One region of the Sedimentibacter sp. MB31-C6 genome, then DNA from elsewhere that is predicted to be linked to it. Evidence: riboswitches for the same ligand, from Rfam matches in the RefSeq annotation. Region 1 holds a riboswitch; each other region holds the start of a gene.
What was found. Region 1 has a riboswitch for cyclic di-GMP ahead of U8307_RS10825 (sugar phosphate isomerase/epimerase family protein). Riboswitches for the same ligand answer to the same signal wherever they lie in the genome.

Region 2: linked by a shared signal. The riboswitch ahead of U8307_RS03810 (S-layer homology domain-containing protein) and the one ahead of U8307_RS10825 (sugar phosphate isomerase/epimerase family protein) in region 1 are both predicted to bind cyclic di-GMP.
Region 3: linked by a shared signal. The riboswitch ahead of flgB (flagellar basal body rod protein FlgB) and the one ahead of U8307_RS10825 (sugar phosphate isomerase/epimerase family protein) in region 1 are both predicted to bind cyclic di-GMP.

The regions. Positions count from the first base shown of each region.
Region 1 covers NZ_CP142396.1:2,280,441-2,288,646, reverse strand. Annotated here, with positions in the region: gene U8307_RS10825 (sugar phosphate isomerase/epimerase family protein) at 398-1,174, opposite strand; cyclic di-GMP riboswitch class I at 1,419-1,505, opposite strand; gene U8307_RS10820 (bifunctional diguanylate cyclase/phosphodiesterase) at 1,614-3,263, opposite strand; gene U8307_RS10815 (FAD-binding oxidoreductase) at 3,648-5,027, opposite strand; gene U8307_RS10810 (electron transfer flavoprotein subunit alpha/FixB family protein) at 5,142-6,143, opposite strand; gene U8307_RS10805 (electron transfer flavoprotein subunit beta/FixA family protein) at 6,153-6,947, opposite strand; gene U8307_RS10800 (YkvI family membrane protein) at 6,988-8,157, opposite strand.
Region 2 covers NZ_CP142396.1:778,623-786,828, forward strand. Annotated here, with positions in the region: gene U8307_RS03810 (S-layer homology domain-containing protein) at 1-1,789, opposite strand, end outside; cyclic di-GMP riboswitch class I at 2,113-2,201, opposite strand; gene U8307_RS03815 (HD-GYP domain-containing protein) at 2,227-3,660, opposite strand; gene U8307_RS03820 (BTAD domain-containing putative transcriptional regulator) at 3,871-5,070, opposite strand; gene U8307_RS03825 (FAD-dependent oxidoreductase) at 5,473-8,206, opposite strand, start outside.
Region 3 covers NZ_CP142396.1:851,079-859,284, forward strand. Annotated here, with positions in the region: gene fliJ (flagellar export protein FliJ) at 1-247, opposite strand, end outside; gene fliI (flagellar protein export ATPase FliI) at 373-1,668, opposite strand; gene U8307_RS04160 (FliH/SctL family protein) at 1,670-2,434, opposite strand; gene fliG (flagellar motor switch protein FliG) at 2,427-3,434, opposite strand; gene fliF (flagellar basal-body MS-ring/collar protein FliF) at 3,436-4,992, opposite strand; gene fliE (flagellar hook-basal body complex protein FliE) at 5,041-5,340, opposite strand; gene flgC (flagellar basal body rod protein FlgC) at 5,343-5,780, opposite strand; gene flgB (flagellar basal body rod protein FlgB) at 5,793-6,185, opposite strand; cyclic di-GMP riboswitch class I at 6,313-6,405, opposite strand; gene U8307_RS04190 (carbon storage regulator) at 6,669-6,902, opposite strand; gene fliW (flagellar assembly protein FliW) at 6,902-7,336, opposite strand; gene U8307_RS04200 (DUF6470 family protein) at 7,346-7,954, opposite strand; gene U8307_RS04205 (flagellin N-terminal helical domain-containing protein) at 7,982-8,206, opposite strand, start outside.

The DNA of each region.
Region 1 (8,206 bases):
TGTTGTACCGGTTGTCTCGGTTGTCCCGGGACGCATGCAATGCGTCCCCTACGTTTGTGTTGTATTTCCAATACGTATTCCAATGCGTCCCAATATCACGACCATTTTCATTTTCAATGTAGGGTATGCATTGTATGCATACCGCCACGGGTCGTGTTATATTGATTTAATCGTGTTGATTTGGTTTGTCCCGGGACGCATGCAATGCGTCCCCTACGTTTGTGTTGTATTTCCAATACGTATTCCAATGCGTCCCATTATTCGTCACAACAATATGTTAATTTCGTTTTCAATACGCAACGTAATGTGTTCCAATATTCATGCCAATATCACGTTAACTTTCATTTTCAATGTAGGGTATGCATTGTATGCATACCGCGGCGGGATGTGTTATGTGTTAAATTAATGAAATTAGATTATTTCTTGCTTTTATTAAAAAATCTAATGGTAGAAGTTTTTTATCTTCTTCGAATGGATAGGTTTCCATTGAAAAACTTTTACATTTTGTTTCTTTAATTATATTTATTATTTTCTGCCAATTAACATGACCTGTACCTGGAATCCAATGTCTATCGCATAGACCATCATTATCTGAAAGGTGGACGCATAACAATATATCTTTCCATTTGTCTAATATATCACCATTGCTTTGTCCATTTACGAAATCATGGGATGAATCATAACAAAACCCTATATAATTAGACTTAAATTCATTTAATATAAAATCAGTATAATGAAACATTTGAGTGTTTTCAAATGCTACCTTAATTTTAATATCTTCTGCAACTTTTACTATATTTTCAAATGATTTATATCCCGCTGTATAGTTTAATTCAATATTATTTCCCTGTGTGTTATGCATAACAACTGTATCTACACCAGAATTTTTACATTCATATAACCATTTAATAATTTTATTTGTATGTATTTCTCTTTTGTTTTCATCTTCATTCCAAAGCAAATTTATATCATCAAAAGGTAAATGTACATTATCTAATTTTAAATCATATGAATAAACTATATTTCTTAACTTTTTTCTATTTATATATGTAGGATAAGTTTCATCTTCCCACCATAACATTACATAGTCATAACCTGCTTCTTTTATTAATTTAATTCTTTCTTCAAAGGGTAATATATATCCAAACCAATGAAAAATTCCTGTTTCATTCATTGAATGCTCCTTAATATGTCAAGATTATTATTTCAATTATAGCTGTACTATGTAATTATAACAAGTCAAAATTATAATTTTTTCAGAAAGAAAGAACTACCTTGCTTTTAGCAAGATAGCTCCAAATTAAAAATACATAGTATTAGGAGAACAATTCCATGAAATCGATTGCAAATTAGGAATTAAAAAAACTCTGATTGTATGCCAAACAGAGCTAATACACTTATTATTATGTATTCGCAATTTTGGCGACCCGGCTACCATGGTTTATAAAACCTTAAGGCCCGTGGCTTTGCGTCCTCGACTTTCATCGAGTTTGCCTTTATCAATATGCTAGTTTATTCCAATTCAATTGTATTCCTTTATGAAGCATTTGTCAATACTATTTATAACATTTTATTAATTTTTTTACATTTAAAGTAATTTAATCCCATTATCTCTATCTGTTTACTTTAACGAAATACTTTGAAACTAATTTTTCTGGTTTTATAGGCCTACTGAAATAATATCCCTGCATAATGTCACAATTAATACTATTTAAAATATCAACTTGTTCTTTTGTTTCAACGCCTTCTGCTATTACTTCTAAACCTAACTTATGAACTAAATCTATTATACCTTCTACTATTATTCTATTTTTATTATATTTTATATTATTAATAAATGATTTATCAATTTTTATATAATTAAATGTTTTAGAGTAATTTATGAGATATTTATACGTATTATATCCTGTTCCATAATCATCTAATGATACTTTGATTCCATAATCTTTTATTTCATTAATCTTACTAAATACATTTTGTTCATCTTCTATAATTGTTCTCTCTGTTAATTCAAATTCTAAACACGAAGGTTCTAAATCATATAACTTAATATATTTTTTTGTAAATTTTAAAATTGAGTCATCATTTAAATCTCTTGATGAAAGGTTAATTGAAACATTTGTTTCTATACCTTTTTCTTTCCATACATTCAGTTGGTATATAGCATGTTTTATTACCCATTTTGTAACTTCATTAATAAAGCCTGCTTCTTCTGCTATATTAATTAATTGAGCAATAGATAAATTATTTTTTGAGTTATCATTCCATCTTAAAAGAGCTTCTACTCCTTCTATTTGATTTATCATATTAATTTTAGGCTGATATACTAAAGTAAATTCATCGTTTTGCAAAGCATCATAAAGTGTAACTAGTGTATTATAGTATTTTTCGCTTTCTATAGCTAAATTGTTATCATAAATTATTATTTCTCTTTGAGTAATATTTGCCTGTTCTAAAGCTCTATCCAATTTATATAGAATATCTTTCACACTATCACTATATGGTGGGAAAGATACTATACCCCCCTTTATAATAATTGATATTGGAAGATTATTTATATAAATTGGTGTTTTAGTTTTAGCAGCAAATTCCTTAGCTAATGAATAGGCCATATCAGAATTTATATCAGGTATGACTATTACAAATTTACTTGTATCTATTGAATAGATACTACCTGTAGGAAAAAAGTCTACTACCTTGTCCATTAATGCAGAAAAAGTATATTGACCCGTTTCAAAATCAACATATCTATTTATCATTTCCAAGTTTTCAAGTTTAAATATAATTATAGAAAAATTATTTTGATTTCTTGAATTAATAATTTGATTTATGTCATGTTTGAATTTATTAACATTTGGATATCCAGTATTTATATCTTCATAAGCTTTTTTTCTTTCTATATCATTTATACTTTTAATATGTTCAACTAGAAAACCAACAACTAAAACTATTGCTACAAACATAAATATTCGCAAAATCCAAGCACCAGCAGGCTGCGTTAATCCATTTAAAGGCATAAAGGGTCCAACTGTTAATCCTGATATAATAGAAAAAAATATGCCTCCCTTAGTACCAAATATAAACACAGCTAATAAAATAGGAATATAAAATAACTGTATTAAAGAACTCATTAATCCATCAGTTAAATATATAATTCCTCCAATTATAAAGATGCAAAATAATATTATGATACTCCATACTAAGTTAAATATAAAGTTATGATTTCTTGAACTTGTTAGATATTTCAATTGTTCAATCTTCATTGTATACTCTCCATAATTTAATTTTAGTTGTATGCATTATCATCAATGTCATTTTGTTTGTTTTTCTCAATTTTTGTTTATTTCTACCTTAATTACAGGTATACTTATTAATCTAATACCCATCTTTTAAGAATTATAACAGATTTTTATTATTTAAGTTAAATAAATCTGTTATTATGCAAATAGTAACAATTATTTGAATATATTGGTAAATTAATACACCCTATTTTAGCATATATTATATTATTCGTTAATTTTATAGGAAAAACTAGGGTATAATTAAAAAGCCTTCATTTTAATCTACTAAAATGAAGGCTTAACAGAAATGTCCAGCTGAATTGTTTTTGCTAGCGCTTAGATTAACAAGTATTAATGAAGTTTTTATTAAAGTGCTGTTCCTGGATTTAATATATTGTTGGGATCAAATACATTTTTTATTGCTTTCATAAGACTTAATTCTTTTTCTGAAAATTGAATTTTCAATTTATCGTTCCTTACTTTTCCAATACCATGTTCTCCTGTAATTGCTCCTTCGCATTCTACTACTAATTTAAAAATTTCATCTGCTAAATTATCATAGTTTTCTGGTTTTTGTGCATCTTCTGTTTGAATACTGTTATGCATATTACCATCACCTATATGTCCTATAGTTGAAATTTCAACATTATACTTTGTAGCTATTTTAGAAATACCCTGCATATATTTTGCTAAATTTTTAATAGGAACAGCCGCATCTATGGCATCTACTAAGTTTTTTTGCATACTTGGATATACATGGCTTCTAATTTCCAAAAGTGTACGTTGTTCTTTTGTGCTTTCTGCTACAAAACTTTCTATTGCATTATTTTCTTCACATATTCCTACAATCATCTCATACATTTCATATAAATCATCTTCTTTTCTTTCTGAAACAATAAAATATAAATCAACATTTCCAACACTTGAAGGCCATGTCATACCTATATCTTCAGCAGCTCTTAAAATAGAGCTTTTTTCCATATACTCAATAGCCAAGGGTTTTATTCCATTTTTAAATATTTCAGTCACAGCTTTAACTGCATCACTTTCATCATTAAATGAAACTAATAAACTACCTGAATATTTGTCTTTAGGTTTAAGTGCTAATGTAGCCTTTGTTACAATGCCTAATATACCTTCACTACCTATTATTAGATTCTTCAAATCTAAACCTGCATTGTTTTTAATTAACTTTCCACCTAAATAAATAATTTCTCCAGTAGGTAAAACCACCTCTAATCCTTTGACCTGTTCTCTCATAACACCATATCTTACAGCTCTAACACCGCCTGCATTCATGACTATCATACCACCTACTTGAGCGCCTTCATCTCCTGGGTGAATTGGAAAGTACAAACTATCGTGTTGATTAAACAATTCAACGATGTCAAGTAATGTTGCACCTGCTTCACATTCTACTGTTAATGAAGATTCATCTACTTCTATAATTTTGTTCATTCTTTCCATGGATATAATAATGCTTGGCATAATAGTAACTGCTGCTCCTGACAAACTAGTGCCACCGCCTCTAGCAACTACAGTTAATTTTTGGTCATTGGCATATTTTATAATTTGTGATATTTCCTCTGTGTTTGCAGGTTTTACTACAACACAATCTGTACACACTTTAGGTTTCATAGCTTTTTCTGTTTCGTCCTCACAGTAACTGCTAACTTTATCGGTATCAGTTACTACCCATTCGTTTCCCACAATTTGTTGCATTTTTTTTATTATTTGATCATTCATTTTAACCCTCCATTTTTCAATGTATATGTGTTAATCAACATTCCCAATGTATGTTTGCATTTTATGCAAACCGCGGGACACATTCAATGCGTCCCCTACGATTATTGACGAATTTCACATGTTATTTCCGACGTTGTGTTTGTTTTTTATTTCATTTATCAATTCAGGGATAATTTTAAACATATCCCCTATTATCGAATAGTCAGCTATATTTATTATTGGTGCTGACGGGTCGTTGTTTATTGCTATTATAGTATCTGAATCTTTCATCCCAGCAACATGCTGCGGTGCTCCTGATATTCCACAAGCAACATATATTGTAGGCTTAACTCTGTTTCCACTATACCCTACTTGATGTGCTTTTGAAATAATTCCTGTTTCAACTAATGCTCTAGAGGCTCCTACTTTTCCTCCTAATAATTCTGCTAGTTCTTCAATCATTTTCAAATCTTCTAAACTTTTCAAAGATGCTCCAACAGCTACTACTACATTTGCATCAGCTAAATTTATGTCTTCATTTGAAATTTCTTCTATTATTTCAACTAAATTATTTTCTAATTTAATAGATTGTACTTTAACTATTTCTCCGATTCGGCTTTCATCTCTTTCTGCTTCATCAAATTCCTTATATCTAACTGTAGCCATTTGAGGATAATTATCTGACTTAATATGAGCTAATATATTTTCGCTAAAAGCTGGTCTTATTTGAATTAATTTTCCATCTTCATCTATTTGCAAATCTGTACAATCCGCAGTTAATCCAGTTTCTAGAACTGCAGCTATTCTAGGAGCTAAACTTCTACCAAATGTTGTTGCTCCAAATAAGCAAATTTCTGGTTTAATTTCTTCAATAATTTTTACTAAATTTTGAGAGTATATTAATTCATCTGGTTTATTAAAAACTTCATCTTCAATATGGTATACTTTATCTGCTCCTCTGTAAATTAATTCATCAGTGTCTATATCCTTTGAGCCTAATACAACTGTATATAACCCACATTTTAGTTTTGATGCCAATAATTTTCCTTTTCCTAGCAACTCATATGAAACTTTGTGTATGTTATTATTCTTTTGCTCAGCAAAAATTATAATTCCATTGTATTCTTTCTCTGTCATGATTTCCTCCTATTGCAACACTTTGTTTTCTTTTAGAACATTCAATATTTCTGAAATGTATATATCATTATCTCTATATACTTTTCCGTCTCTTTTATTTTGAGAAGGTATTTCTATCTTTTTAACTTTTGTTGCTGAGCCATTAATTCCTATTTTCGTTTCATCTAGTATTTCTTTCAATTCTTCAAAATTCCATTTAGTTATCTCTGCTTTTCTTGCTTTCATCTTATTTTTGAATGATGGAAGTCTAGGTGTGTTCACATCTTTAGTAACGGTTATTAATATTGGAAATTTCCCCCGCTTTAAATATAATCCTTCCCATACATTACTAACAACATCAATATTATTTAGAGTATAGTCTTTTATACATTCAACATTGCTAATATGTGGTATCCCTAGACATCCAGCTATTTCAGGTCCTACTTGTCCAGTATCACCATCAACAGTTTGTATTCCCGCTATTACTAAATCATAGTTACCTATTTTTTTAATTGCTGCAGATAATATATTTGCTGTAGCTTTAACATCAGAGCCTCCAAACTTACTATCACTTAGAAGTATTCCTTCATGTGCTCCTCTTGCTATAGCTTCTTTTAATGATTCTTCTGCCTGTGGAGGTCCCATGGATAAAGCTATTACTTCAGCTTCTGTCTTTTCGCTTATTTGCAGTGCTGTTTCTAATGCATTTAAATCAAATGGATTGATTTCTGTTCCAGCTGACGCCCTGTTTATTCGTCCTTTTTCTTTGTCAAATTTAACTTTTTCCATATCGGGTACTTGTTTAATAAGTACTATGATTTTCATGTCTAATTCCTCCTGTTTTAAGTGCTCTAAACTCGTTCTCTTATTCGTTCTCTTGAGTCAATTTTTGATTTCCTTTTTTCATTCCTACTATAATAAATGGGAACAATACTACGAATATTGAGAAATATCCTAAATACTTATATCCTATATTAACTATAGAGGCAATTCCAAATGTTGATACTAATACGTCTAAAATCAACATCCCTAATACGATTAATATATTTCTTGATTTTTCTTGTTTTATTTTATTTACCAAATATTCTTTATTTCCATATCTAGCAACAAGTGAAAACGCAAATGCTATAATTGTTGACAAAGATGCCATTATTACGAATATAACATACACAGTTTCTAATATGGGCAATCCTAACTGCTGAACTATATAATAGTTTGGTAATAAACTGTTAATTGATTCAGGTTGATAAGCATAGTTTACTAACACGATAGCAACTAGCATCACTGTGTTCAATATTGTTCCTAGCGTTGCAGATTTAATTGAATCATTCTTACTTTTTAATCCTTGGGAAACTGAAATGCAATTTCCTATAATTCCAGTTGATTGGAAGCCTGCATATGTTATTGCCAACCAAATTCCTCCGAATAATGAGTAATCAGCAACTGATGTATTAGCCAAATTTGTACTGATTGCACTTCCGTTAGCTTTAATTCCCAAGAAAACAATTAAACCGATAACTACAAGTATTCCAACTGTTAGGGCTGTAGATGCAGCTTTCACTATTTCAGCTCCATAAATAACTAATATTACAGATATTAAAACCATTAATATAGTTCCAATCCAAATATTTAACCCAAAGTATTGTTCTAATAACTGAGCACTAGTTGCAATACAAAGGCCTGGTGCTAATAGCGACGTTACAAGGAATGATATTTCAAAAAATGCGCTAAATAATTTTTCGTGAGGATGAAAAAATTTATTAGTAAATGTTTTAAAATCATGTATCTCATGGACCCTAGAATATTCTATTGCAAAATATATAGCTAGTCCTAATAACGCCATTGCAAGTATCGGTGTAAACATTCCTATTATTCCATAAGCTGAGTAATATGATGCAACTTGCTTTCCTGAAGCAACGCCTGGTCCGGCGTGAGTACCAAACCATACTGCAGCTATTCCTAAAAACGGTGGAACAATTGAGTTCCTCTTTCTTTTTTGAGCATTTTCAATTTTGCTATCTGCTTTAATTTCCATATTTTCATTCTCCTATTAATTTATTTTCATAAATTAAACTTTGCGCATA
Region 2 (8,206 bases), 1.5 Mb from region 1:
ATAATGTTGTTCCACTTATACTTCCATTTGCTCCTGCTTCAAATGTTACTGTATTCCATTTACTTGTATCTTTTGCATTTTTTACAATAATTGACATACTATTATTATCTACAGAAACATTACTTGGATTACCAAGAAGCGTAATTCCATCTGGCCTTAGCTGTACATTAAATTGATCATTATTTACATAGCCTGCTGGCACAATAATCTCTTTAATTATGTAAGCACTACTATTTGATGTGTCAATAGTAAAAGAAAATTCATTTTTCCCAACACCTTCATTTGCTGGACCTTCAGCTACTCTTGCTGTTCCAGAACCTTGTTTATCAACTGCAAAGCTTGCACCCTCTAATGGATTCCCATTTTCGTCTACTTTTACAATTTTTCCATTAACTATAGGATTAGGTACATAAACTTTTGGTAAAATCGGAATATCCACATCATTGTATTCTGTACCTTCTGCATCTGTAAAAGTAATTTTAGCTGATTCATTAGTATTTAAGTCTGGTTCTTCTTCTGTTGCTGATTCTGAACTATAAACGCCTTCTTTAAGTTGGATCTTAAAACGAACTTCTACACCGGGTTGTGAAATTTCATTAAAATGTAGTTGTATTTCATCATTGCTACCAGCTAAACTGTTATAATATATAGGTTGTGAAGAGTCATGAGTTATATTCACCCATTCGTTATTGTTATTATCCACTGATACTGCATTACGATATTGAACTGCATCAGAATTCCCTATATTAAGTTTAAAGTTGTCACCTTCTACAACATCTGTTAAAGTAACATCAGTAGCAAAATTTAATATTTCACCAGCTATACCGTCAAATACTTCTTCTAACTCAGTTGGATTTATAGACGCTTCAATTAAATTATCAGATTCACTTACAAATGTTGGAAGCAGAGTATTTAGGATAAATGAATTGTCTATTCCGAGATACCATTCATCTTCTGACCAAATTGGCCAAATAATCCAGTTCTTTCTATACTCTAGCTCCTTATTCCAAGTTTTTTCTATATATTTTCCATTTACATAATCAACATCTGATTGAGGTATTTCACCACCTAGTACAAATGTATCACCACTTCCTACATTTGGATTCCAATATACACAATACATTGGAAGATCAGGATAGCTATTTTTTATATTTCGCGCCTGCACACTTGCATTTTTACTATAAGCATAATCTACTTCATCTCCAGATGGAGCAGGAGCACCATCAGTAAATAATACTAATGCTCTTTTTGCATCTGGGTTATTTAAGTTTGATTTATCTAGTAAATTTTTAGCTTTTTTGAAAGCTTCACCAGTATTAGTATCGCCTCTAGCGCCCATATCATCAACTGCATCATATAAAGTACCTTCATCACTACTGAACTCAGTAATAGTATAACCATTGCTACCATCAGAAAATGTTAAAATAGCTATACGGTTATCCAAATTGTTATCTAAAATTTTACTTATAAAATTTTTAGCAGCTGTTTTCAAAGTACCTAGACGATTACTTCCACTCATACTTCCAGATCTATCTAGCATTAAGACAACATCTAAAGGCGTTGGTTCTACAATAGTGTCCGTTCCTTTTATATCAAACTGAATCCAAAAATCATTATCTAAGGTATCTTCCATTTTGTATGCTGTCTTATCAACAAAAACACTTCCTCCTACATCAATTGGATTATTATTACTTACTGCCAATGCCACACTACTCGGTATAATTGACATCACCATCATCAAGGCTATTACAAAACATATGACTTTTTGGTAAATTTTTGTTTTATTCATATGGTTTCCTCCTTTCTCTAAAATTTTTGTATCATTTTTATGTGTTTTCTTTTGTTTTATCAAATTATTAACTATCATAAAAATGTAATACACCCCCTTTCTTTTGCCGTTAATTAATTTTTAATTTATATAGAACAACTATCTGTGTTTAGGATTGGATAGTTGGAGCTATTAGGGTAAGTCTTTGTGGTCACGGTACGCATGCAATGCGTCCCCTACATGTGGTCGTCCTAATTCGCATGCAATGCGTCCCCTACATGTTGTGGCGTATAATGTCGTTAGTCGGATTTTTGGAATAAAAAAGCTGCAAAAATATTTTTTATTTTTGCAGCCGAACTGTCATAGTATTTTGGATACTTTAGACTTCATAGCTTTGCGTCCCTAGTTTTCACTAGGTTTGCCAGTATTTACTTATATTATTATATAACTATTATATTTTATGCAATAAATTCCTTTTCTTCCATTAATTTAATAAATATTCGCGCAATTGTTGGGTCAAATTGAGTTCCTGATTTATCTGCTATTTCTTTTAAAGCTTCTAAATTAGTCATTCTGTTTTTATATGGTCTATCGTTTACCATAGCATCATAGGCGTCTGCAATTGCAAAGATTCTAACTACTAGTGGAATTTCTTCTTTTTTGAGAAGCCCAGGGTACCCCTTTCCATCCCATCTTTCGTGATGAATTAAAATAAGTTCATCTATTACCAAAGGCTCTCTAAATTCTTTAACAATATAATAACCAATTTCACTGTGACGTTTAATGTCTTTCCACTCATCTAAATTCAAAGTACCTTCTTTTTGCAATATATGTTTTGGTATCCCAATTTTACCAATATCATGAAAGTCACATAACATTTGCAATTCTTCTTTATCTTCTTCAGAAAGATTTAATTCATTAGCCATCATTAAGCTATATTCTTTAAGTCTTTTATAATGAGCTTTAGTTTCAAAAGTAATTTTTTCTAAATTATTTTTAAGAAAGTTTATTAATGCTAGTTTTGATTCTTTACTTTCCTTAAGTTTATTGAAATACATTCTTTCTTCAGCTAATTTAACTTTATCCTGAATGTCTTCTAACTCTGAAGTTTTAGTTGCAACTCCAAAACTAATACTTATTTTAATGAAATCCAGAGGATTTTTTTCACAGTCAGTTTTTATTCTATCAATAATTGAAAGGGCAATTGATTCTGATGTTTTTGGCAAAATAATTAAATATTCATCTCCACCAACTCTACTGATTATATCTTCTTTTCTAAAAGAATTTCTCATAATTTCAGCTGCTTTTGTTAACGCTTTATCACCCATAAAGTGTCCAAATGCATCGTTTATCAACTTCAAACCATTTATATCGCCCATAATAATACTTAATGGTAATTGGCGATTTGTATCTAACCTTGAAAGTTCTTCTTCATAAAATGCTTTATTATATAGTCCCGTTAGTTTATCCCTATAATATATTCTTTCTATGTCTTGATATTCATAAATGTTACTTTGATTTTTTTCCTTTATAATTTTATTTACTATACCTTTTTTTATTTTTGTAATATCGTTATAAAATATAATCATGATTTCTTCATCTTCACTAAATATACTTATTAGATACCAACGGTCTAGCCCTTCTATGAACATTTCAAACTTACTGTTAGTTTTCGGTATCATATTGAAATATAATTCTTTAAAACCTAGTTTATTTACATTATTAACTACAATATTAGAAATTCTTTCTCCTATAATTGATTTTGCAATCATGTTTGTTGCTTTTTGGAAATTACCACTTAAGTAAATCAACACATAATCAATAATATTTCCTTCATTATTGTAAATTGCTTTTAATTTTAGATAAAAATCATTTACTGATGGGTATTCCATTTCGACACTCCTGTATTGATAAACATTTTTTTACTTTACTTATTATTCCATATTATACAATGTAGTAATTACATTTCCATTTAATAGTGATTACATTATAATTTCTTTTTAATTACATTATGATTACATGGATATATTATGTAAATGTTAGGGTTGGGTTTGGGGTCGCGGTACGCATGGAATGCGTCCCCTACGTAATGAAGTTGTGTTTTATGACAATATTTGTTTGAATTTAATGGATATATCATAAGGCTTGTATATAATACTTTCATTTAAATGGTTTTTAATTCTATTTTCTATTTTATTGATACCATCACTTTTTATATTATGAAGCATAATTAATACTTGCTTTTCGTTCCAAAAAGTAAATACATCACCTTTCCTTAGAGAATTCATTAATAAATCTTTCATAATATTTGACCATTTATTTAAATCTCTTGCTTCGTAATATTTTCCTTCACCCTTTAATGTTATAATACTAAGAAAGTCATTTTCATTATTTCTTATGGATTTTCTTTTCTGTATATTATATAAAAATTTAAAATGTTCAATATCACAATACATTGCACCATCTTTTGTATCATCTTCTAAGTTATTTCTAGCATTTAATATATCAATTTCTTCGTTTTCTTCATTTGAATTATTATTCTTTATTTTACCTAAAAAATCAGTTACCTTTTTTGAAGGTTTCGTTCCCATTTCTCTTTCAAATAAAGAAACCGTATATTTATAGTGATCTAAGGCACTTTTTGTTTGACCAATTTTTTTTAATGATTTCATTAAACTTATATGTATATCCTCTTCATATGGCTCGATAACTAAAGCCTCTTCACATAATAAAATAATTTTTTCATAATCTTTTTTATCATTAAGGATTTCAATAAGTTTATATAAGGTTTTTATAAATAATCTATGATAATAGTTTCTAGCAGGTACAATCCATGCTTCGTAAGTATTTTCTGATAAATATAAACCTTTGTAAAGCTTTATTGCCTCTTCATATAATTCAATTGCCTTTTCAAAATTAATTAATGATTCATAATTTCCTTGATTTATAAGATTTTCAAATTCATCTACATCAATTATTACACTTTTGCCAATTTCTAGGCAATAGTATCCATTAATAAACTTAATATTAATATATTTATCTTCTTTATCTTTTGGTTGAAGTGCTTTTATAATCTTCCTTAGTCTAAAAATTTGGGTACGAAGTACATTTTTAGGATTATCTGATTCACTATCTGACCATAAATTATCAATAATAGTTTCTGGCAGTAATTTCTTATTTCTATAAGTTATAAAATACTGAAACAACTTTGTTAACCTATATGTTCTAGTAGATTCATTAAAAAGGGTTTTTTCATTATCCCTAATGTCAAATCCTCCTAGTGTATTAATAAAGATTTTCATTACAACGCGCCCCTTTGTTTATCTTTTCTTGTATTACATTTATATAGTATTTTATTCCATCTTTGGTAATTTAATTATATCTTTTTCTTATATAAAATTCAATAAAAAATATGAATTTCTAGTTTATTCTATATATTTAGTTCTTTTTCAATTCTTTTCTCTATACTGAACTGTTACATATACTTGATTTTGCAAAAAAAAGAGAGTAGCTTATTTGATATAAAGCTACTCTCTATTGATGACAATGAAATCCTTCGTATTTCGCTCAGAACAACATTATACATGATCTTTTTCTAAAATCCTAATCTTGAGTCTTTTTATAGAGTCTTGATTAAATAGTAACTGCATTCAATGAAACTTTATGTGTCACCAAATGGGTTTATCTTCGAATTTTAAATATTATCAATCTACTTTTACACAGTTATCTTTTAAGTTTGCTAAAAATGCTTTTTCTACTGTATCATATACTTTATATACCTTTTCTTTGCTTTCGAATTTTGGTATATATAGTTTTGTATCAATTTTTTCTACAATTTCATTACTTACATTAGCATTCAATTGCTTTGCTATTTCTTCGAACATTTGAAGATTTGACATACCAGTCATTGGTTTTATAGCTTCAACTACATCTTGCACAGTACCATCTGCACTAATTATTGTCCCTTTGCTTTCCGCAAGACTGCAAAGTGGCAATACATATTCTGCTGTAGCTGTTGTATCATTTTCCATTATATCAAATGTAGCAAAGAATTTAAGATTATTAATAGATTCTTTTAATTCTGGGTCGTTTCCTAAAATATCTTCACCTATTACAACTAAACCTTTAATTTTATTGTTTTGTAAAGCATATCTAATTTCTTCCCCTGAAGTTCTGAAACCTAAATTCCATGCTCCTTGGCTGTTTGCTTTTGGTTTTAATACTAATAAACCTCTGTGAGGCTTAGCGTCATTACCTGTTAATACTGTAATGTCAGCTAAAACTTTCAAAGCTTCATTTTGAACTGTATTTGCATCAGCTAATATTATTGGCTTTTTAGCATTTTTAAATGCTTCTGCAACTTTTTCTTCTTCTGGTAAAACTTCTACCTTTTCTAAAGCCTTTTTCAATTCATTACCATTAGAGAATTTATTTAAAGATTCTTCTTTTACAACGCCTTTATCAATTAATGATTTAAGAACTCTTGTAAAGAAAACTTCATAGTTATTTACATCTACTTTTTGAGCCCATTTGTCAATCTTAGTAGGATTTATTGAAGCAGAGATAATTTTAGCATTTTTAGATAATCTTCTAAGCTTCATTCCAGCTGAAGGATGTTGTTCGTACAATTGACCTGCAACTATTATTAAATCAGCAGAATTTAATCCATCAGAACTTATCGTTGATTGATTATAACCTAAAACTGTTTCTATACCTGATTCCTTTTCATTTATAAAGGAACCCTTTACATTAGTGTCTAATTCCTTAGCAATTGCATTAATAGTATTTAACTCTTCATTAGTTAATTTAGGAGATACTGCAAATGCAATTTGATCAGCACCATATAAGTTTTGTATACTTCTTAAACGCTTAGCAGTTTCAAAAAGACCAACATTAAAAGATACTGTTTCATAACTGTCTTTTATTTTTACTTTAGGTTGAAGTATTCTATTTGATACATTAATATGTTCAATACCGAACTTTCCTCTACCACACATAGGAATTTCTGAATCCTTAGGACTTGAAGCCTTATAAATTACATTATCCTTGTGTTCATATACTATATGACAGCCTACTGAGCAGTAGCTACATACTGATTCAGTTTCTTTTAAATCTAAAGGAATTTCTTTAATATTTTCTCTTCTATCAAGCCATGCACCTGTAGGACATACGTCTATACATTGTCCACAAGATATACAATCTGTTTCCTTCAAACCTTGTTCAAAGGCTGGTGCTACTACTGTTTTATATCCCCTATCAACAAATCCTAAAGCAGAAGCTCCTACAACTTCTTCACAAGTTCTTACGCACAAACCACAAAGTACACATTTATCAACATTTTGTGCTATAAATGGATGATCTGTTTCCTCAAATTTTTTCTCATTTTGTGAATGATATTTAACTGTATCAATATCAAATTTCTTAATATAATCCACAAGTTGACATTCGAAATAATCTTTACATCCACATTCGAGACATCTTGAGCTTTCTCTGAGAACTTCTTCTTCTGTCATAGTTGGAAGAATAGGTTGGAAATTAGTTTTTCTTACTTGGGCTTCAACAGTATGATGTTCTACTCTAGGTAATTTTTCCCTATCTTTAAAGTCTTCTTCAGTTATATCATCTTGATAAACAAGTGGCTTATCTATATATGGTATCATAACACCATTCAAATAACTATTGATTACTCCTGCTGCCTGCTGTCCTTGTGCTACAGCATCTATTGCTATTTTAGGACCAGTAGCAGCATCTCCACCAGCAAATACACCTTTAATGTTTGTTTCAAATGTACCTTCATTTATTTGAATGTTTTTCTTCTTACCTTGAGCTACATTTATATTACCACAAACAACTTCTTGTCCTATTGCTGCAATTATTGTATCTGCGTCAAAGTTCTCAAATTCTCCTGTTGGTTCTGGTCTTTGTCTACCAGATTGATCTTTTTCACCAAGAACCATCTTTTCACATTTTAATCCAACAACTTTTTCTCCATCACTTAAAACTAAATTTGGTCCTGATAGGAATGAGAAAATAACTCCTTCTTCCTTAGCTTCTTTAATTTCAAGTTTTTCAGCTGGCATTTGCTCTTCAGACCTTCTATAAACTACTCTTACTTCTTCTGCTCCAAGACGAATACTTGTCCTTGCAACGTCCATAGCAGTATTACCACCACCAACTACTATTACTTTTTTTCCTATATTAACAGGTTTATTCTCTGCTACATCTATTAAGAAGTCTATACCACCTAATACTCCTGGTGTATTTTCTCCTTCACATCTCATAGGTGAACTTTTCCAAGCACCAATAGCTAAAAATACAGAATCAAATTTATCTTGTAAATATTCAAGAGTTATATCTTCTCCAATTTTTACATTATAATTTATTTTAGCGCCCATAGTTTCTATAACTGATACTTCTGCATCTATTACATTTTTTGGA
Region 3 (8,206 bases), 1.4 Mb from region 1:
CCTCAATATTTTTGAATATATTTTCCATATACATTTTATAATATAACATTTCTCCAACAGTTATCGATTTAGAAGATTTTTCGTTTAATTCAGTATTTGCAGTAGCGTACTTCATATTTAGATTTCTAATATCTAGCTCAATTTGTCTTTTTTCATGATTGAAGTTTGACATTTCCATCCTTAAACTTTCTAAAATCTGTTCTTTTATTTCTAGAACTTTCTGTAGTGAAAAGTTGAATTTCTTCATTTGTAACTCCTTTGTTTACGTGTGTGTAATGTGTAGCTACAAGCGGTACGCATACAATGCGTCCCCTACGTTGTGTTCGTGTGATGTATTCAATCAAGCGGTACGCATGCAATGCGTCCCCTACGTTAGATTTCTTCCATTAATTTCAAGACTTCTTCGTATGTATATTTTTCATTTACTCCTTGTTTTAAAAAGCTGTTAACTTGGTCTATCTTTGTAATTGCTTCATCTAATTTTAAATTTGTACCCTTTTTATAAGCACCTATTGATATCAAATCATAATTAGCATAATATACCGAAAGTATGTCTCTCAATTTTTTTGCGTTGTCATTTTGTTCTTCACTGACTATATCATTCATTAATCTTGAAATACTCGAATTTATATCTATTGCAGGATAATGATTGGAATTCGCAAGTTTCCTTGTTAGAACTATATGACCATCAACAATTCCTCTTACTGTATCAGAAATAGGTTCATTAGTATCATCCCCCTCAACTAAAACGGTATAAATTCCTGTTATTGAACCATTGTTGAATTTTCCACTTCTCTCCAACAACTTAGGTAGCTCTGCATAAATTGAAGGAGTATATCCTCTAGAAACTGGGGGCTCACCAGTAGCTAACCCAATTTCTCTTTGTGCCATAGCAAATCTAGTAAGGGAATCCATCATTAACAATACGTCTTTACCTTTATCCTTAAAATACTCTGCAATAGTAGTTGCAACTAAAGCACACTTTACTCTAAGCATAGCTGGTTGGTCTGACGTAGCAACAACTAGTATGGATCTTTTTAATCCTTCTTCACCTAAATCTTTATCAATAAACTCTCTTACTTCTCTTCCTCTTTCTCCAACTAACGCAATAACATTTATATCTGCTTTAACATTTTTTGCTACCATTCCTAATAATGTGCTTTTCCCAACACCGCTACCTGAAAATATACCCATACGTTGGCCTTTACCAATAGTTAAAAGACCATCTATAGCTTTAACTCCAAAGCTTAAACTACTGTCTATTCTTGGTCTCGACAATGGATTAATATATTCATTTTCAACATAACAATATTCATTACAACAAAATTCTTCGCCGCCATCCATAGGTTGTCCCTTAGCATCAACTATTCTGCCAATAAGAAAATCTCCAACTGGTATTTTTAATTTATGTTTTGTTGAAATAACTGTGTTTCCAAGACCTATTCCTTTTATATCTTCATAAGGCATCAGTAATACTCTTCCATCATTGAAACCAACAACTTCTGCATCAACTTTTTTATCTTTATCAGTGTTTATTTCACAAACTTCTCCAATTTTATAATTTGTTCCTGTTGCTTCAATCATCATACCTGATATTCTTTTAACTTTGCCTATATAAGTACATAAGTCTTCTTTTACAATTGTTTCATGAAGCCTATTAAAATTCACGTTATATCTCCTGCTTATTTAATATTAAGTCCTTTAAATTTTTAAGTTGAGTATCTATACTTGCATCTACTATATTGTCAGGTGTTTCTACAATACAACTTCCTTCGGATAATTCTTTTGATGCCTCTATTTTTACATCCTTTGAAATCTTTTTTAGTTCCTTTATTATAAATTTATCTGCTTCAATATTTTTACCTTCATCTTCGCTAGATACATAAACTTTAATCCATTCTACATTCTTATAATCTTTAATTACGTCTTCAACAATTTTTGATATAACATCTTCTTGTAATTCTATTTTTTTACGTATTATTTTTTCTGCTATTTCAATTGATATTTTTTCCAATTTATCTTCATATTTGGATATTATATTTTGTTTTTCTCTTTCTATTGATTCTATCATGCTATTAATTTCATTAATTTTAGACTTATTTATATTATTAAGTTCAATAGAAACTTCTTCTTTACCTAAATTATATCCTTCTTCATATCCCTTGCTTTTGCCAATTTCCAAACCAGCATTAAATCCTTCTTCATATCCTCTATTTTTTTGTTCTATAATTTCAGATTGAGCATTTCTTTTTGCTGTTTTTATAATTTTTTCTGCTTCTTCATTTGCTTCAGTCAATATGACTTCTCTTTGATTATATATTTCATATATATCTTCTTTAGGACAATCAACAAACTTAGGTGCGGTTTTTTCTACTTTCTTTTTATTGCTACTGTCATCAAAAAATACATTTTCCGCCTTAATTATACTAGACAATAACATCATCCTTTCCGCCTTTAGCTATATATAATTCTCCCTCTTCCTCTAAACGTCTTATTACTGAAACTATTCTTTGCTGAGCTTCTTCGACATCTCTCAATCTTAGGTTGTGAGTATATTCTAATTCAGATTTTATAGTATCTACCATCTTTGTTGACATATTGTTGAATAATACTTCTGTAACTTCTTTATTTGAACCTTTAATAGCATAAACTAAATCTTTATTATCAACTTCACGCAAGAATCTTTGTATACCCATTGAATCTAATAAAACAATATCTTCAAATACAAACATTCTCTTTCTTATTTCATCAGCAAGTTTAACATCTTTTTTGTTCAACTCATCAAATATGTATTTTTCATTACTTCTATCCATATTGTTCATAATATCTGCAATATAATTTACTCCACCAATTTCGGTATAATCGACTGATATTATCGAGTTGAATTTCTTTCGTAAAGCTTCTTCTACATTCTTTATAATTTCAGGTGATGTTCTATCCATTTTAGCAATTTTCTCTACTACTGTTATCCTTTTTTCCTTTGGAAGTTCAGCTATAACTGCTGAAGCTTGATCTGCTCTTGCATAGGATAAAATTAAAGCTATCGTTTGAGGATGCTCATTCTGAATAATTGTCAAAAGGTTCTTATAATCTGCCTTTCTTATAAATTCAAATGATTTAGTCCTTAAAGTCTTTGTTACTCTTTCCAAAAGACTTGAGGCAACCTGTGAACCAAAGGCTTTTTCCAACACATTTTTCGCATATTCAAAACCACCTTCGGTGATTACCTTTTGGGTTAAACACAAATCATAAAAATCTTTTAATATTCCTTCCATATCAGTAGGATTTAAATGCTGCAGTCTTGATATTTCATATGTAAGTTGCTCTATTTCGTCTTCTTTAAGATTTTTGTATATTTTTGATGCATCTTCAGCACCAAGAGAAATTATTATTGCTGCAGCTTTTTGTTTTCCTGTTAATTTAGTTTCTGCCATATTAATCATCTTCTCCCTTGAGCCATGTTCTGATAAGCTGTGATGCTATCTCTGGATTAGTATTTGTAAATTCTTTAATTTGCTTAACCATCACTTGTTCTTGAGTTTCTTGTAATTTAATTTCATCTTGTATTTCGTCCCATGAGAAATTTTCTGTTTGATTTGCCACAACATTCTCATTTGCTTTTTTCTTTCTTTTCTTTCTTATAATTACACTTATTATGAAAATTAATATTGCCACTAATGCTAAAGCTATACCGCCATATATGAGTATTTTACTCATCATGTTAGCTTCTGAAGGGTCAGTTACTGCTACAGGTACAGTAGGTGAATCTGGATCATAAAACTTCATATTATGTAATGCTATTTTTTCAGCTTCTACCCCTGAAGAAAATGCAACTAATTGTCTTACTTCGTCTGTCTCATCATCACTCATACTAGCTTTATTAATTGCTACAGCAACAGTTAATTCATCTATATTTCCTGGGTTATACTCTATTTGTTCTTTTAATTGACTTACTAAATAGTTAATAGTATTGGAGTCTTTGAAATAAATATCATCACCTTCAATAGTAACTCCAGGATATGTAGGTACTTCTGCATTTGTTTCAGCCCCTGGTATTCCTTCTACAACTTCACCAGGACCAGCAATTTCTCTTTCATTTTGGGTATCGCTTGGTACTCCCAACTTAGTTTCTTCATCTGGTAAATACTGCAATATTTCACTTATTTTTTTATCAAAATTAATTGTGCATTTTGCTGAAACTTGCACATTTTCAGGACCATACATGGTTGATAATAATTCAAAAGCACTTTTTTCAATTTCTTTTTCAAATTCCTTTTCGATTTCTAGCTTTAACTTAATCTTATTAGTTTGTAAAACTTCATCATTAACTTTTAAGCTATTTCCATCAGTATCAATAATTGCAACATTTTCTTCTTTCAATCCTTCTACACTTTTACACACAAGTTGGATAATTCCATCAGTTTGTGAGTTTGTTAGAGATTTTCCATTTACTAGGTTTAACTTTACTGATGCTGAAGATTCACTTCTATCAGTTTCCCAAGCAAAACTTTTATCTTCTGGTAGATTGATTGTAACTATTACTTCTTTAACTCCATTAATAGTTTTTATAGAATCTTGAAGCCTTTCTTGTAATTGAAAAACTTCGTATTGCCTTTTTTCGTAGTCTGTAGTCATAAAGTCAATGTTTTGAGTAAACACATCATAGTTTGAACCAGTTCTTGGGTGACCACTTTGGGCAAGTTGCATTCTTAATATACTTTCCTGTTCTTCAGGAATCAATATCGAACCATCATTATTATATTTATAATCAATTTTATTTTCTTGGAGCTGTTGCAAGACCTCAACGGATTCCTCTTGATCGATGTTTTTAAATAATACTACATATTCTTTATTATTTAATATGAATGCTAGTATTAGTGCCATAACTATAAGACCTGTTACACCACCTATTATAAGGTTTCTGTTTTTCTTACTAAGTTTACTCCAAAATTCAGTTATATTTTTACCTATATTTTTCAATTGTTCTATCATTTACATAGCTCCTACATTATGTATGTGATTTTCACTGACTTGTTCACATTAAACATTTACCCTCATTATTTCATTGTATGCATCTAATGCTTTATTTCTTAACTGTAATACTAAATCTAAAGACAATTGTGCCTTTTGAGTATTTATCATTAAATTATGTAAATCATCGCTATTTCCAACAGATAAATTATATATATCTTCGTCAACTTTATTCTCTGCTTCTACGTAATCGTTCAATGCTTCACTGAAAATCGACTTAAATGATAGTTCATTAGTATTATTATTTGTACTATCATGTTTCTTTATGTCATTTATTCCATTTATTAGTTGTATAGGTTCTATAAACATTATTACCTCCCAATTTCTAAAGCTTTTGAAGCCATTTGCTTCATTGTATTTAGTGCTGTTACATTAGCCTGATACGCTCTATACGCTTCCATCATATCTACTGTTTCCTTTAAAGAATCTACATTAGGCATATTTACATATCCATTTTCATCTGCATCAGGATGCTCTGGATTGTAGACAAGTTTAAACTCACTTTGATCTTCTACTATATCAGAAACTTCAACTCCACCAACTTTATGTTCATCTAAGTTATTAATTAGCATATTTTTAAAGTTATTTGAACCTGTAGACGAAAGAACTATCATTTTTCTTCTATAAGGTCCTCCTGCTTCAGTTCTCGTTGTATCAATATTAGCAATGTTCTCTGCTATTATATCCATCCTAAATTTTTGTGCAGTAAGTCCTGACCCGCTAATATTTAAAGATTGCAAAAAAGACATAGTTACCCCCTATTATTTTTTTCCTTCTGAAATTACAGATGAAAGTTTTGAAAAATAAGAATTGATTTCAGTTACTGTATACATATACTGAAGTTGTGTTTTTGCAAGTTGTAAATTTTCCTTCTCTAAATCAACATTATTTCCATCTAGGCGAAGTGATTGTTCGTCATTTTCCCCTATAATAATGTTGCTAGATTGGATCTTTTCTTTTATGGTGGAAGATTTATCTTTTTCAGAAATGTTTGTTAATTTGTTTTTTAACTGGCTTTCGAAATCTACATATTTGCTTTTATATCCCGGTGTGGAATAATTAGCAATATTTTCCATTGAGATTTGCTGTCTTAACCATAATCCATCTATACTTTTATTTAGCATAGCAAAATTAATGTTTTTTTCGATAATCATGTTACACCCCCTGAAACAAGTATTTTGCAAAAAAAACCATAGTATTATATTAAATATTATACTATGGAGCCAGCTTAAAATCGAAGGCATATCAAAATATACCAATGCAAATTGATATTTACATTATTCGAGCAACTGGCTACCATAGATTTTTCTAGAATTATCTTTAGGCCCTATAGCTTTGTGTCTTTACCTTTCGATAAATTTACCTTTTTTTGAATATTATTCTATTATTTCAAATATTAACTTAATTAATTATACACATTATATATTAATAACAACAAAAATGCAAGCTTTTTCGACATTAAATGACATTAATTTTTAATATTTATTATTGCATTAAGAGTTGATATGTATATATATTCCTAATTTATAAATTTGCTATGAAAAAAATTGCAATTTTCCTTTATTGTTTACTGACATAATTAAATTTTTAACAAAAAATAATTTGTATAAATATGTGTCAGGATGTATTTATACAAATTATTTTTTGTTCTTTAATTTATTTTTTATACTGTTAACAACTTCTAAATTAGTTTTTTCTGAAGCTGTTATATTAAATTCACAGGTTTCAGCAAGTTCTTTTCTAGTAATATTAATTTCCTTAGGTGCATTTATACATATTTTAACCTTATCTGAAGATATTTCAGAAATAATTATTTCTATATCATCTCCTATAAGTATTGACTCTGATTCTTTTCTTTTTATAACTAGCATTATATATCCTCCTCAGTGCTAAATAAAGGACACCTTAGAGGATAGGTATTTTGAAGTATTACTTGCTTTGCTATTTTTAATTCAGGATTAATGGCTATTGGGCTTTTTAAATTGATTACTGAGTTTTGAATTTCATCTCTTATTATTGCAATAACCAAAAACTTTAATTCTATTTCTAAGTTAACTTTTAATTCACTTAAATCTTCTTCATTCAAAATTGGTTTATATGTATTAAAAACATAATATGGGTCTACTAATACAAAAGATAATTCCTTATTGTCAATAGATTGAAGATACATAATATCATCTTCAGGATTATCTTTTAATATTAAATAATCAGTATAATCTTCAAAACCATACATACCTTTTGTAAATCTAATTATATCTTTTTCTTCTGCTTTTATTTCTCCATAGTCTCTTGTTTTAATTATCATAAATTCACCTTAAATTTTTTCATCGATTGGTTTGTATGTTGGATCAGCGCTTGGAGGAACAAATATTGGGGTTCCTACATAATTAATTTCTACCCTTGGGTATTCATTAATTATAAATTCTATACTACCAGGAATGAATTCTATTTGAGGCCTATTAATATTCCAATCAAAATTTAATTCATCCATATTGTACTTAACTGATAATTCATATGGTTCCCAAGATATATCAGGTCCCACTTTGGGACTAAATCCTAGATTAAAATTAACATCACTATAAAATTTTCTTAATGCAATTTCTGGTATGGGGTTACCCATAAGGTCAATATTAAGCATTAAGTTTCCTTCTTCAGCATAATTTGCTGTTGCTTTATATGCTGCTTGAATCCCTTTTTCAGCATAATCCTCTACTGATCTCATTGCACTCTTTATTCCAGCAGAATACCTTGCTTCAACAGTATCTATATTTAATTTAGTAGGCTTAACACGCATTTGTAAGCCGCCTTTATTACGTGTAACCTCTACATTTGCATTTGCATTAACCATTTCTACACGCGCATTATTAACTTTTAATTCCATTGACATAGGGATGGTTTTTATCTCCAAAAGTGGTTCCATCATATATATCACTCCTTTTTAATTTTATAATTAACGCATAAAATCAATAAAACTATTTTGAAGTATTTTGTTTCCCATTGACAAAGCTGCATTATATGAGTATTCTTGCATTTTAAAGTCGACTATAGCTTCTGCCTTATCTACATATTCAACATCTAGAATTTTTTCATTTAAGTTAAATTGATTGTCTTCATTTCTTAATTTTAAAAAATCTAAATAATTTGTTTTAGCACCAATATCCGTAACATTTACTAA